DNA from 2 places in the Streptomyces sp. NBC_00376 genome. Region 1 is predicted to be linked to the other one. Evidence: riboswitches for the same ligand, from Rfam matches in the RefSeq annotation. Region 1 holds a riboswitch; the other holds the start of a gene.
What was found. Region 1 has a riboswitch for cobalamin ahead of OG842_RS04270 (ABC transporter substrate-binding protein). Riboswitches for the same ligand answer to the same signal wherever they lie in the genome.
Positions count from the first base shown of each region.

Region 2: linked by a shared signal. The riboswitch ahead of cobN (cobaltochelatase subunit CobN) and the one ahead of OG842_RS04270 (ABC transporter substrate-binding protein) in region 1 are both predicted to bind cobalamin.

Region 1 covers NZ_CP107960.1:904,503-911,692, forward strand. The annotation lists gene gndA (NADP-dependent phosphogluconate dehydrogenase) at 1-472, shown strand, start outside; gene OG842_RS04260 (VOC family protein) at 712-1,059, opposite strand; adenosylcobalamin (AdoCbl) riboswitch at 1,715-1,851, shown strand; gene OG842_RS04270 (ABC transporter substrate-binding protein) at 1,872-2,852, shown strand; gene OG842_RS04275 (FecCD family ABC transporter permease) at 2,849-3,904, shown strand; gene OG842_RS04280 (ABC transporter ATP-binding protein) at 3,901-4,689, shown strand; gene OG842_RS04285 ((2Fe-2S)-binding protein) at 4,686-5,447, shown strand; gene OG842_RS04290 (DUF4118 domain-containing protein) at 6,367-7,113, shown strand; gene OG842_RS04295 (DUF3592 domain-containing protein) at 7,136-7,190, opposite strand, start outside.
Region 2 covers NZ_CP107960.1:737,358-744,547, forward strand. The annotation lists gene OG842_RS03475 (hydroxyacid dehydrogenase) at 1-167, shown strand, start outside; gene OG842_RS03480 (hypothetical protein) at 523-759, opposite strand; gene cobN (cobaltochelatase subunit CobN) at 918-4,514, opposite strand; cobalamin riboswitch at 4,586-4,734, opposite strand; gene cobG (precorrin-3B synthase) at 4,781-6,100, shown strand; gene OG842_RS03495 (precorrin-8X methylmutase) at 6,175-6,801, shown strand; gene OG842_RS03500 (precorrin-2 C(20)-methyltransferase) at 6,804-7,190, shown strand, end outside.

The DNA.
Region 1 (7,190 bases):
CCAGGTCGAGCAGGCACTGTATGCCTCGAAGATCGTCGCCTATACCCAGGGCTTCCACGAGATCGCGGCCGGCAGCGAGCAATACGATTGGGACATCAACCTCGGGAAGGTCGCCGCGATCTGGCGCGGCGGATGCATCATCCGGGCCGCGTTTCTCGACAGGATCACCAGCGCCTACGAAACCCAGCCTCAGATGGCAAGCCTCCTCTCGGACAAGAGCTTCGCCGAGGAAATCGCCGCCGCACAGAACGACTGGCGCACCGTGATCGCCACCGCCACTGCCCAGGGCGTCCCCACCCCCGCCTTCGCCGCCACCCTCGCCTACTACGACTCCCTGCGCGCCGAGCGCCTCCCCGCCGCCCTCACTCAAGGCCAGCGCGACTACTTCGGCGCACACACCTACCACCGCATCGACCGCAACGGCGCCTTCCACACCCTCTGGGGCGGCGACAAAACCGAAGTCGAAAGCTGACCAACACCCGCAAAGCTGACCGCAAGAAGCGCGGCTCACGAGGCGGCCGCCCACCGAAGTTCGACAAGATCGGTTACCGGGCTCGGCACGCGGTCGAGTGCGGCATCAACCGCCTCAAGCGCCACCGGGCCGTGGCCACGAGATACGACAAACTCGCGGTCCGCTATGAGGCCACCGTCCTTATCGCGGCCACCAACGACTGGCTGCGACCTGCGCTTTCGCCCAAGGTGCGGAGGCCTTCAGCGGTGGCCCAGCACGTTGACCACCCTTCCGCTGGGGTCGCGGACGAAGAACCGCCGCACGCCCCACTCCTCATCCTGCAAGGGGTGCACGATCTCCGCGCCGCTGTCCCGCATGACCGCATGAGCCGCATCCACGTCGTCCACCTCGACACTCATGTCGGGGGTGACGGGCGCGGTCTTGTCACTGGTCATGACGCTGATCTGCGCTGCCGGGGCGGACGCGGAGGCGAGCGTCATGATCCAGCCGTGGTTCATGACCTCTTCGAAGCCCAGCAGGCCATAGAACTCCCGGCTCTCCTGCGCGGCCTCCGACTGAATGTTGGGCACAACACGGCGAACGGCCATCGACGACTCCAAGTGAGAACAAACGTGTCTCTGTGTCTCCCCAGAAGTACTACGCCACGTCCGCCGCCGCACACACTTTCGCAACACGCTTGAGACGCGGTGCTCCTCGGTCGAACGCATCACGAGCTGATGGCAGAACCGGAGTTGGCGTGGTGGCATCGCAGCTGCTGACCGCGCACCCATGCCGCCCACTGATTCGTTGGCTCTCGTATGACTGGTCGGGGAGATCTGACAGAGGCGGAGTGGCGACGTCTGGAGCCGCTTCTGCCGACAGACAACAACCGCTGCGGGCGATGGCGCGACCACCGTCCTCTTCTGCGTCAGCGGGGGAGTAGGCGTCCAGAAACCGGTAGAGCGGTACCTCTCAGTCCTCCAGCGGCGGTGTCCGGGCCTCACGGCAACGGCCTGAAAACCTCTGCACCCACGTGCTCGATGTCCAGAACCGGCCGGGCCTCGACGAACTTTCCGTGGCGAGCCGTGTCTGTCCCACGTCCAGTAGGTAAGGATGGCGCCCTTCAGGGGCGGGCGAGCCCGCCGGTCCGGGCGGAACCCGTCCGCAGTGCCGATCGTCGTCGCGGATGTCGGTGTCCGGGGCCGCCCAAGGCCGACAGCGCAATGGGCATGACCTGCGGAATACGCGGTCTGACAGAATGAGCTCCGAAAACTCAGGCGACGCGCGTCAGGAAACCGGTGTGAATCCGGTACGGTCCCGCCACTGTGACCGGGCTGCAACAGCCCGGAAGCCAGATACTGACCGCGCCGCCTTCTCGTACGACCCAGGGGACGAGGACATCCCCCGGAAAGGCTCGGTCATGCCCCCGATACGCCGTGTACCCCTCGCGCTCATACCCCTGCTTCTGCTGCCTCTCACCGGCTGCGGCACCGGCGGCGAAGCCAAGGCAGAGGCCGCACCGGTCGCCGACGGTTTCCCCTACACCGTCACCAATTGCGGTACGAAGACGACCTTCGACGCCCCGCCGAAGCGGGTCGTCACCATGAACCAGCACGTCACCGAGATCATGCTGGCCCTCGGGCTCCAGGACCGGCTGGCCGGGACCGCCTACCTGGACGACAGCATCCTGCCGGAGTACCGGTCCGCGTACGACAAGACCAAGGTGCTCGCGAAGGAGTACCCCTCCAAGGAGGTGCTGCTCGGCGCCAACCCCGACTTCGTCTACGGCGGGTACAGCAGCGCCTTCGACAAGACCAAGGGCCAGGACCGGGCGGGTCTCCAGAAGGACGGCATCAACACCCGGCTGAACATCGAGAACTGCACCAAGGGCAAGGTCGGCATCGACCAGCTCGCCACCGAGATCACCGAAGTCGCCAGGACCTTCGGCGTACCGGAGCGCGGCAAGAAGCTGATCGCCGAGGAACGACAGAAGATCACGACGGTCGAAACAGAACTCAAGGGCTCCGCACATCCCTCGGTGTTCGTGTACGACTCCGGCGACAGCTCCGCGTTCACGGCGGGCGGCAAGGGCATCGGCAATGAGATCGTCCGGCTCGCCGGGGGCCGGAACGTCTTCGCGGACCTCGACGCCACCTTCGGCGACGTGTCCTGGGAGCAGGTCATCAAGCGCAAGCCCGAGGTGGCCGTGATCTACGACTACGGAGGCACCACGGTCGAGGCCAAGAAGAAGCGGCTGCTGAACGACCCGGCACTCGCGGACGTGCCGGCGATCAAGAACAAGAAGTTCGCGGTACTCCCGCTGTCCTCGGCCGTGCTCGGTGTCCGGGTCGCCGACGCCGTACAGGACCTGGCCGGGCAGCTGCACCCCGGCACTCCGTGAGCGCGGGGTCCGCCCGCCCCGGCCCGAAGTCCGTCCTCCGCTCGACCCCCGTCGTGATCGGCGCCCTCACGGTGCTGCTGCTCGCGGCGGCGGTGGCCGGTCTGGTGCTCGGCCCGGTACGGATTCCGCCGGGCGAGGTATTGAGTACGGTCCTGGGCGGTGAACGCTCCGGTGCGTTCCCGACGATCGTGTGGGAGGTACGGCTGCCCAGGGTGCTGCTCGGGGCCGTCGTCGGTGCCGGTCTGGCGCTGTCGGGCGCGGTGCTCCAGGCGTTGGTGCGCAACCCGTTGGCCGATCCGTTTCTGCTGGGCGCCTCGTCCGGGGCGTCGGCGGGCGCCGCCGTGGTGGTCGTGCTGGGGGTCGGCGCCGGGGTGGCCACCGACGTGGCACTGCCCCTCGCAGCGTTCGCCGGATCCATGACCGCGCTGGTCGCCGTCTACGCGATGGCCCGGCGCGGCGGCACCATGACGACGGGCCGGCTGATCCTGGCCGGGGTGGCGATCCAGTACGTGCTGTCCGCTTTCACCAGCCTGATCCTGGTGCTGTCCTCCCGGGCCGAGCATGTGCGGGAGATCATGTTCTGGACCCTGGGCGGCCTGGGCGGCGCCCGATGGGACCAACTGGCCCTGCCCGCAGTGGTCCTGTGCATCGGGGCCGTGCTCCTGATCAGCCTGGCCCGTCCGCTGGATCTGCTGCTTACCGGGGAGGAAGGGGCCCGCAGCCTCGGCCTGGACCCCGGCCGTTTCCGGGGCGGGGTCTTCGTGCTGGTGTCGCTGATCATCGGGGTGCTGGTCGCCTACAGCGGGGCAATCGGCTTCGTCGGCCTGATGGTCCCGCATGCCGCTCGGTTGATCGTCGGCGCGTCTCACCGCAGGCTGCTGCCGGTGACCGCGCTCGGCGGGGCGGTCTTCCTGCTGCTGGCCGATCTGCTGGCGCGGACGGTGGCGGCTCCCCGGGAGATCCCCGCCGGGGTGGTCACCGCCCTGGTGGGCGGCCCGTTCTTCCTCTGGCTGCTGCGCCGCTCCAGCCGTACCGAAGGGATCACCGGATGAGCCCGGCATCGTCCCCGACGGCGCTCGCCGCCGACGGGATCGGCTACAAGGTGGCCGGCCGTACCCTGCTCGACGCGGTCACGCTGGACGCCGCCCCCGGCGAGACCGTCGGCCTGGTCGGGCCGAACGGCAGCGGCAAGACCACCTTCCTGCGCTGTGTGTACGGCGCCCTGCGACCCGCAACGGGTCGGGTCCTGCTGGACGGAGCGGACGCCGCAACCCTCGGTGTGAAGGAACGGGCCCGCCGCGTCGCCGTCGTACCGCAGGACAGCCCCGGCACCTTCGGCCTGACCGTGCGCCAGATCGTGGCGATGGGCCGAAGCCCGCACAAACGGTTCTGGGAGCAGGACGACGCCGACGACGCCCGCCGCATAGACCAGTCGCTCCAGCGCGTCGGCGCGGCGCCCCTGGCCGACCGACGGTTCGAAGAACTGTCCGGCGGGGAACGGCAACGGGCCCTGATCGCCCGCGCCCTGGTCCAGGAACCGGGGCTGCTGGCGCTCGACGAACCCACGAACCATCTGGACATCCGCTATCAGCTGGAGATCCTCGGCCTGGTGAGGACCCTGGGCACCACCAATCTGCTGGTGCTGCACGACCTCAACCTGGCTGCCTCCTACTGTGACCGGCTGTTCGTCCTCAGCGCCGGACGGCTGGTGGCGTCCGGTTCCCCGCACGCGGTACTGACGGAAGAGCTGCTGGCCGAGGTCTACGGGATACGCTCCCGGATCGGCGTCCACCCGGTCACCGGCTCCCCCAACGTCGTCTACCTCCCGCTGTCATGAGTGACGACACTTCCTCCGTCTGGACGCCCTTGCCACACGGACCACGCTGGCAGGTCACCGAAGGCGAACCGCCCGCGAGCGAAGCCGGGCGGTGGCTGGCAGCCGACCGACTGGCCGATCCGGCGGGCGAGGAGCTGTCCACGCTGCTGGAGCGTGAACGCACAGGCAGCGGCCACCGCACCGGCCATGCGACCGCCCTGACCCTGATGGCGGTGTACGCGGGCTGGGTCACTGCCGCCGCCGTGCTCCATTGGGCGCTGTACGACGAGGTCCCGGACATGCGGTCCGGCAACGTCCTGGTGCTCCCCGCCGCGCACGGGATCGGCGGAGTCCGGGTGCGCAGTGCCCGGCTGTTGGCGCCCCGGGCCGGGGAGGGCTCCGTACGGCTGCTGCACCGCACCGTGCTCGACGGGCATCTGCTGCCCATCGCCGATGCGTTGCACCGTCGTACCCGCGCCGGAGCCAGGCAGTTGAGTGGAGGGATCGCCCATGGCTGCGCCACGGCGCTGTGCGCGTACGGCGACCAGGTGGATCTGCTGGCTGCCCGCTGGTGGCAGTTCGTGGACACCGCCCCCGGCGGACTCGCGACGCTGGGCGAGGTCGCAAGGGTCCGGCGAGCGCCGGACGGCCCGGAGCGGCTGGTCTATCTGCGCAACACCTGCTGTCTGTACTACACGAGCGCGGAGGCGGTGCGCTGTGCGAGCTGCTGTCTGACAAGCCGCGAGGAGCGGCTACGCGCGTACGCGAGGCCGAAGTAGCACCAGCGGTTCCGGGGTCCAGGCGCCGGTTCCAGCGAAAACGGCGCCCAGTCCCGGCAGACGGCCTCGGCCTTGAGCCGTTCGGTGAGCCGGGCGGCACGATCCTGTCGAAGGAGGAGCCCAGGACCCTCAGGAAACGGGACGGCGCCTCCACGAGGCTGCCGCCGAAAGGTGCGAGAGAACCCGGGGCAAGAGCGTACGGATCGCCGCGCAGGAGTACGTGGTTCGCACAGCTCACGGCAACAACCTGTGGACGGAGCACGCTGTCCGCCCACCAACTGCCGATTCCGGCACCGAGAACGTTTTCGGCCAGGGTGGCGAGTCCTGCTGTCCTGGCAGGAAACCACCCGGCGAGTGCGGAGAGGCTGTTCGGCTGGACCTGGATCATGAGAGGCACCATCTGATTCGGGTGCGGGGCGGCCCTGATCGGATCTCCTCGCGGCGGATTCAGCGTCGAGCGGCCTTATGCCCCGGACAGCACGTGCTTTCTGCGCATCCCGTACGCCGGTCCGACTCGCATACCGGGTGCCGGACCCCTTCGGCGGGACCGGGGTACTCGGCACGCCGCCCCGGGGCACGCAACTACGCTGTTCCCGCCCCTACCGGCCCGGACGTCCCCGTTGGCGGCCCCTTGATCCCTCACGTCCGGTCCTTGACGCACAATTGACGACGGCCATCCCTGCACCCCCTTCGGACGCGAGTCCCTCATACAGGGATCCATGCCCGAACAGCAGGTCGTCGAGTTCGTTCCTGCCGCTGACCAGCGGCGAAGCGTTGTACCACCGCGAAAGGCTCAGGGCTGGTCCAGTCCGATCGGGGCGTCCACCAGCACCCGCGTCATCAAGGCCGCATCAAAGCCGGACGGAAATCGGACACGGGAGCGTCCGTCCCGGTTACACCTGAGGTGGAGGTGGGGCTCATGCTCAAGTACCTCACCAGAGGCCAGGTGGCGGTCGGGGCCGCCCTCGCGCTGCCGCCGGCCGTGTGCGCGGTGCTGGTGCCCTTCCGGGCCGACATGTCCGACACCAACACGGTCCTGGTACTCGTCGTCGCCGTGGTTGCCGTGGCCGCCCTGGGAAATCGCCTGGCCGGTGCGCTCACAGCCCTGTCCGCAGCAGTGTGGTTCGACTTCTTCATCACCCGCCCCTACGGACAATTCACCATCGCCGACCCCGCCGACGTCATCACTGCCGTGCTGTTCCTCGTCGTCGGCATCGTCATCTCCCAGCTGGCGGCCCGGTCCCGGGAACTGAAGGTGATCGCCCTCACCGACGACGACTATCTGGCGCAGATCCACCACGCTGCCCGGCTGGCCGAGACGAGCACCGACCCGCACACCGTGATCGACCATGTGGGCCGGCAGCTCGTGGGGCTGCTCGGGCTGAGCGGCTGCCGCTTCGAATACGGCACCCTCATAGGACGCCCGCCTCGCCTGGAGGAGGACGGCACCATCGCCTGGGGCGACCGGTGCTGGGATGCGGACCGCGACGGCCTGCCCCGCGAGGAGCTGGAACTGCGGGTCTTCCACAACGGACACTTCTACGGCCGGTTCATGCTGCAGCCCAGGCCCGGAGCGGCGCCCCCGCTCGCCGCGCGCCTGGTCGCCGTGACCCTGGCCAACCAGGTCGGGGCAGAGCTCGACGCGACCGGTCGCGCCCACGCCTGACGGCGCGCAGCCCCGCGGGCCGTCACCGACTCGCGATCGCGACGAGAAGCAGTGCGACCGAGAGCAGCACGAAGAGG
Region 2 (7,190 bases), 170 kb from region 1:
CACTCTTCACCCTTCCCAACGTCGTCCTGACACCCCACCTCGGCGGTGCCCTCGGGGCCGAACGCCATCGCCTCGGAGAGCTTGTGCTCGACGAACTCCGACGCTTTATACATGACCAACCTCTCCAGCACGCGATCGACCCCGCCCGCGCCGCCTCGCTGGCCTGATGCGGCGGCGGCAGACCTGGGACGTCAGCGAAACGTCAGCGAAACGTGCGTGGAACGTCAGCGCGGGACGGGAGAGTTCGGGGCCCGGCCGAGCCGTCGGCCCCGGCCTGTGACGCGCTCGTGGGTTGGCGTTTTGTAATCGCGAGCCGAGGTTCGGGTGTTGGCTCGCGGTTCTGGGTGTTGGGTCCCGAGTTGTTGGGTCCCGAGTTGTTGGGTTTCCGCGTGCCGGTTTCCGCGCGTTGGGTTTTCGGACGGTGGTCGCGGACCATCGTCGGCGCCCCGCCGAGCTGCCGCCGGAGGTCGGGCGGCGATTCGAACCCGCCGCCCGACCCGCGGGGCCGCCGCGCGGCAACTCTCAGTGCGGCCGCCAGTGGAACTTCCCGCCCCCCACCCACCGCACCACAGTCGGGTCGTCGAGGTCATGGACCTTGATTCCTGCGGCCGAGGCGGCGGCAAGCACATCCACCATCGAGGTTGCCGCGCTCACCACCTCCCCGTCGATCTCCACGAGGCGGAAGGGCGGGTCACCGGGCTGCACCGCGAGCACGGTGATCCGGGCCGACGAGATGTAAGGACTGGCACTTTCGGTCATGCGTAGATCGCTTCCACGCCACGGGCGACACTATGCCCGGCGGCAGGACGGGTAACGCCCCTTCGCTGAACAGTGCGTCTACCTGGGGCAATGGGGTGACGCCCCCGGGGCCCGGACACCCGTGACCGACCGCTGGTCCGGAGCCGGGCCCCCGGGAGTCAGTCCTCGCCCTCCAGGTCGCCCTCCGTCTCCAGGTACGCCTGGCGCAGGGCGTCGAGGATCGCCGGGTCGGGCTTGGCCCACATGCCGCGGGACTCCGCTTCCAGGAGGCGTTCCGCGATGCCGTGCAGGGCCCATGGGTTGGCCTGCTGGAGGAACTCGCGGTTCGTCGGGTCCAGGACGTACGTCTCGGTGAGCTTGTCGTACATCCAGTCGGCGACCACGCCCGTCGTCGCGTCGTAGCCGAAGAGGTAGTCGACGGTGGCGGCCAGCTCGAAGGCGCCCTTGTAGCCGTGCCGCCGCATCGCCTCGATCCACTTGGGGTTCACCACCCGGGCACGGAAGACCCGGGAGGTCTCCTCCACCAGGGTGCGGGTGCGGACCGTCTCGGGGCGGGTGGAGTCGCCGATGTACGCCTCCGGGGCGGTGCCGCGCAGGGCGCGGACGGTGGCCACCATGCCGCCGTGGTACTGGAAGTAGTCGTCCGAGTCGGCGATGTCGTGTTCGCGGGTGTCGGTGTTCTTGGCCGCGACCGCGATCCGCTTGTACGCCGTCTCCATCTCCTCGCGGGCCGGGCGGCCGTCGAGCTCGCGTCCGTAGGCGTAGCCGCCCCACACCGTGTAGACCTCGGCGAGGTCCGCGTCGGTGCGCCAGTCGCGGGAGTCGATGAGCTGGAGCAGACCGGCGCCGTACGTGCCGGGGCGGGAACCGAAGATACGGGTGGTGGCACGGCGTTCGTCGCCGTGGGCGGCCAGGTCGGCCTGGGCGTGGGCGCGTACGTGGTTCTGCTCGGCCGGCTCGTCCAGGGAGGCGACGAGGCGGACCGCGTCGTCGAGCAGGCCGATGGTGTGCGGGAAGGCGTCGCGGAAGAAGCCGCTGATGCGCAAAGTGACGTCGATGCGCGGCCGGCCGAGCTCGGCCGGCGGGATCGCCTCCAGCCCGGTCACACGGCGCGAGGCGTCGTCCCAGACCGGGCGGACGCCGAGCAGGGCGAAGGCTTCGGCGACGTCGTCACCGGCGGTGCGCATCGCGCTGGTGCCCCACAGGGACAGGCCGACCGAGGTGGGCCAGTCGCCGTTGTCGGTGCGGTAGCGCTCCAGGAGCGAGTCGGCCAGGGCCTGGCCGGTCTCCCAGGCGAGGCGCGAGGGTACGGCCTTGGGGTCGACGGAGTAGAAGTTGCGGCCGGTCGGCAGGACGTTGACCAGGCCGCGGAGCGGGGAGCCGGAGGGTCCTGCGGGAACGAATCCGCCGTCCAGGGCGTGCAGGGCGTGGTCGAGTTCGTCGGTCGTGGCCGCCAGCCGCGGGACGACCTCGCGGGCGGCGAAGGCGAGGATGTCGGCGACCGCCCGAGGGTGCCCGGCCGCCACCTCGGCGACGGCGTCCGGGGACCAGTCGGCGTCCTCCATCGCCTGGACCAGTGCGCGGGCCCGCTCCTCCGCCTCGTCGGCGGTGACGCGGGTCGCGGCGGACTCGTCGAGCCCGAGGGCCTCGCGCAGGCCGGGCAGGGAGGCGGTGCCGCCCCAGATCTGGCGGGCCCGCAGGATCGCGAGGACGAGGTTGACCCGGTCGGCGCCGGCCGGGGCTCCGCCCAGCACGTGCAGGCCGTCGCGGATCTGGGCGTCCTTGATCTCGCAGAGCCAGCCGTCGAGATGCATGATGAACTCGTCGAAGCCCTCGTCCTCGGGGCGGTCCTCCAGCCCCAGGTCGTGGTCGAGCTTGGCGGCCTGGATCAGGGTCCAGATCTGTGCGCGGATCGCCGGGAGCTTCGCCGGGTCCATCGCCGCGATCTGGGCGTGCTCGTCCAGGAGTTGTTCGAGGCGGGCGATGTCCCCGTAGCTGTCGGCCCGTGCCATCGGCGGTACGAGGTGGTCCACCAGGGTGGCGTGGACGCGCCGCTTGGCCTGCGTCCCCTCGCCCGGGTCGTTGACCAGGAACGGGTAGATCAGCGGCAGGTCGCCGAGGGCGGCGTCGGGGCCGCAGGCGGCGGAGAGGCCGGCGTTCTTGCCGGGCAGCCACTCCAGGTTGCCGTGCTTGCCGAGGTGGATCATGGCGTCGGCGCCGAAGCCGTTGTCGTCGGCGGAGGCGGCGATCCAGCGGTAGGCGGCCAGATAGTGGTGCGAGGGCGGCAGATCGGGGTCGTGGTAGATCGCGATCGGGTTCTCGCCGAAGCCGCGCGGCGGCTGGATGAGGATGAGCAGATTGCCGCGGCGCAGGGCGGCGAGCACGATGTCGCCGTCCGGGTTGCTCGACCGGTCCACGAACATCTCGCCCGGGGCGGGGCCCCAGTGCTGCTCGACGGCTTCGCGGAGCTCGGCCGGGAGGGTCGCGTACCAGCGCCGGTAGTCGGCGGCCGGGATCCGGACCGGGTTGCGGGCCAACTGCTCCTCGGTGAGCCACTCCTGGTCGTGGCCGCCGGCCTCGATCAGGGCCCGGATCAGCTCGTCGCCGTCGCCCGACACGAGGCCGGGGACCTCCTGCGTACCGAAGTCGTATCCCTGGTCGCGGAGTCGGCGCAGCAGGGCGACGGCGCTGGCCGGGGTGTCGAGACCGACGGCGTTGCCGATCCGGGAGTGCTTGGTCGGGTACGCGGACAGCACGAGCGCGATCCGCTTCTCGGCGGCCGGGATGTGGCGCAGCCGGGCGTGGCGCACGGCGATCCCGGCGACGCGGGCGGCGCGCTCGGTGTCGGCGACGTACGCGGGCAGGCCGTCCTCGTCGATCTCCTTGAAGGAGAACGGCACGGTGATCAGGCGGCCGTCGAACTCGGGGACCGCGATCTGGCTGGCGGCGTCGAGCGGGGAGACGCCCTCGTCGTTGTCCTCCCAGTCGGTGCGTGAACCGGTGAGGCAGAGCGCCTGGAGGATGGGGACGTCGAGGCCGCTGAGGACGCCGGCGTCCCAGGACTCGTCGTCGCCGCCCGCCGATGCCTCGGCCGGCCGGGTGCCGCCCGCGGCGAGGACGGTGGTCACGATCGCGTCTGCAGCGCGCAGCGCTTCGATGAGCTCGGGCTCGGGGGTGCGCAGCGAGGCGACGTACAGCGGCAGCGCGCGGGCGCCGGCGTCCTCGACGGCATCGCACAGGGCGTCCACGAACGCGGTGTTGCCGCTCATGTGGTGGGCGCGGTAGTAGAGCACGGCGACGACCGGGCCGTCGGTGCGGCGGGCGGTGCGCTCCAGCGGGCCCCAGGAGGGTGCCGGGGCGGGCGGTGCGAAGCCGTGGCCGGTGAGCAGGACGGTGTCGGAGAGGAAGCGGGCGAGCTGGTCCAGGTTGGCGGGTCCGCCGTGGGCCAGGTAGGCATGGGCCTCGGCGGCGATGCCGATGGGGACGGTGGAGGCGGCCATCAGCTGGGCGTCGGGGGCCTGTTCGCCGGTGAGGACGACGACGGGGCGTCCGGTGGCGAGGACTTGGTCGAGTCCGTCCTGCCAGGCGCGTACGCCGCCGAGGAGGCGGACGACGACCAGGTCGGCGCCGTCGAGGAGCTCGGGCAGGTCCTGGAGCGGGAGCCGGGAGGGGTTGGCGTAGCGGTAGGGGACCGGGCCGTCCGAGGCGCGGGCACTGAGCAGGTCGGTGTCGGACGTCGACAGGAGCAGGATCATGCGGCGTCGGGCCTTCCTCGGGGTGTCCACGCCCCGGGCGGTGTCGGAATGGAGTCTCCCCTGCTCGACGGAGTCGAGGGCCGGGGAAGGGAGTTCCTGACTCGCCCGGCCGGGGCCGGGCTCACAGTGGCGGGACCGTGCCGGAATCGCACCGGACTTCCTCCCCTGTCGCCGTCTGTGGCGACGACGTGCCGGATGGCCCGTCACTAGGCATAGTAAGGGCCGGTCAGCTGATGGAGGCATACGGATCCGGTCGGATGGTCGGTATGCTCGCCGCCATGCCCCCACCTGCCACTTCGCCTTCGCTGCCCGCAGACGCGTCTGCCCGGGGCCGCGGTGACGCCTGTCCCGGCACGCTGCGGCTGCACGGGGCGGACGACGGCGCTCTGGCCCGGGTCCGGTTGCCCGGTGGTCTGCTGACCGCGGTGCAGGCGGATGCGCTGGGGGCGGTGGCGGAGAGCCTGGGCGATGGTGAGTTGCATCTCACTTCGCGCGGCAATGTCCAGTTGCGCGGGCTGGGCGGGGACTGCGGTGGCGAACTGGCCGTCCGGCTGGGCGAAGCGGGGCTGCTGCCCTCCGCCCGCCACGAGCGGATACGCAACATCGTGGCCTCGCCGCTGTCGGGGCTCGACGGCCGGGGGGCGCGGGACGTCGGACCGTGGCTCCGGGCGCTGGACGAGCTGTTGTGCGCGGGCGACCGGACGGCCGGGCTGTCGGGCAGGTTCCTGTTCGTGCTCGACGACGGTCGTGGCGATGTGGACGCGCTGGGCGGCGATGTGACGCTGCTGGCGCAGGACGGCGGCGCGGCGCTGCTGCGGATCGGCACGGACCGGACCGTGGTGCGGATACCCGGCGCGCAGGCGCCGCAGGCCGCCCTCATGGCGGCCGAGGTCTTTCTGGAACGGGCGTCGGGCACCGGTGCCTGGCGCGTGAGGGATCTGCCCGGCGGCGCCGGCCCGCTTCTCGACGAGGTCGTACGGCGGTTGCGGGAGGAGGGCTCCGGCGCCGCCTCCACCGAGGACCGAGACTGCCCGCCGGGCTCGGACGGTCCCGCCCCGGGCGTGGTGACCGGCCCGCACGACGGGGCCGCGCTGTCCGTCGGCATCCCGCTGGGGCGCTTCACCCCGGCGCAGTGGCGGACCCTGACGGAGACGGCCCGGCACGGTGGGCGTGGCGAATTGCGGCTGACACCGTGGCGCGGGGTCGTCGTACCGGGGGTGGAGCGGCGGCGGGCGTCTGGGCTGCTGGACGATCTGGGGGCCACCGGCCTCGTCGTCGGGCCCGACTCCCCCTGGACCGGGGTCGGTGCCTGTATCGGCCGGCCCGGCTGCGCGAAGTCGCTGGCCGATGTGCGGGGCCGGGCGGCGGCCGTGGTGGGGCCCGTGGGCCTGCTGCCGGTGTACTGGTCCGGTTGCGAACGCCGGTGCGGCCATCCCCGCGGCGAGTGGGTCGACGTCGTCGCCACCCCCGACGGGCACCGGATCTCCCTCGTACGGGGCGAGGAGCGGGGTGCCCCCGTGAACGTCCCCGACCGCCCCGGCGTGCTCGCCGCGGCGGTGGCCGCGGCCCGCGGTACGCGCGGCTGATCCCGTACGCCCGACTCACCCTGTACCCGACTGCACCCGACCGTTGCACGCCCGAGGAAGAGAGCGAAAGCACTGTGCACCAGTACGAGAAGGACGGACCGGCGATCTACCGCCAGTCCTTCGCCACGATCCGTGCCGAGGCGGACCTCGCGGGGCTGCCCGCCGATGTGAGCCAGGTCGCGGTCCGCATGATCCACGCCTGCGGGATGGTCGACCTCGTCCGCGATCTCGCTTTCACCCCGGACGCGGTCGCCCGCGCCCGTGCCGCGCTGCGGGCCGGCGCACCCATCCTGTGCGATGTGGCGATGGTCGCCAGCGGTGTGACCCGCAAGCGGCTGCCCGCGGACAACGAAGTGGTGTGCACCCTCTCCGACCCGTCGGTGCCCGGCCTGGCGAAGGAACTGGGCACCACCCGCAGCGCCGCCGCCCTGGAGCTGTGGCGGGACCGGCTGGAGGGTGCGGTCGTGGCTGTCGGGAACGCGCCGACCGCCCTGTTCCGGCTGCTGGAGATGATCGAGGAGGGCGCGCCCCGCCCCGCCGCCGTCATCGGTGTGCCGGTCGGCTTCATCGGTGCCGCCGAGTCCAAGGACGCCCTGGCGGCGCACCCGTCCGGGCTGGAGCATCTGATCGTACGGGGCCGTCGCGGCGGCAGCGCCATCGCTGCCGCCGCCCTCAACGCGATCGCCAGCGAGGAAGAGTAGACGTGAGCGAGCAGAAGACGGGCCGGCTGTACGGGGTCGGGCTCGGCCCCGGTGATCCGGCTCTGATGACCGTACGCGCGGTTGAGATCATCGCCGAGGCCGATGTGATCGCCTATCACAGCGCCCGGCACGGGCGGTCCATCGCCCGGTCCATCGCGGCGAAGCACATCCGTGCCGACCATGTCGAGGAGCCGCTGGTCTACCCCGTCACGACGGAGACCACGGACCACCCGGGCGGCTACCGGGGGGCGATGGAGGAGTTCTACGCCGAGGCGGCGGCCTGTCTGGCGGCGCACCTCGACGCCGGGCGGACGGTCGCCGTGCTGGCCGAGGGCGACCCGCTCTTCTACGGCTCGTACATGCACATGCACAAGCGGCTCGCCGACCGC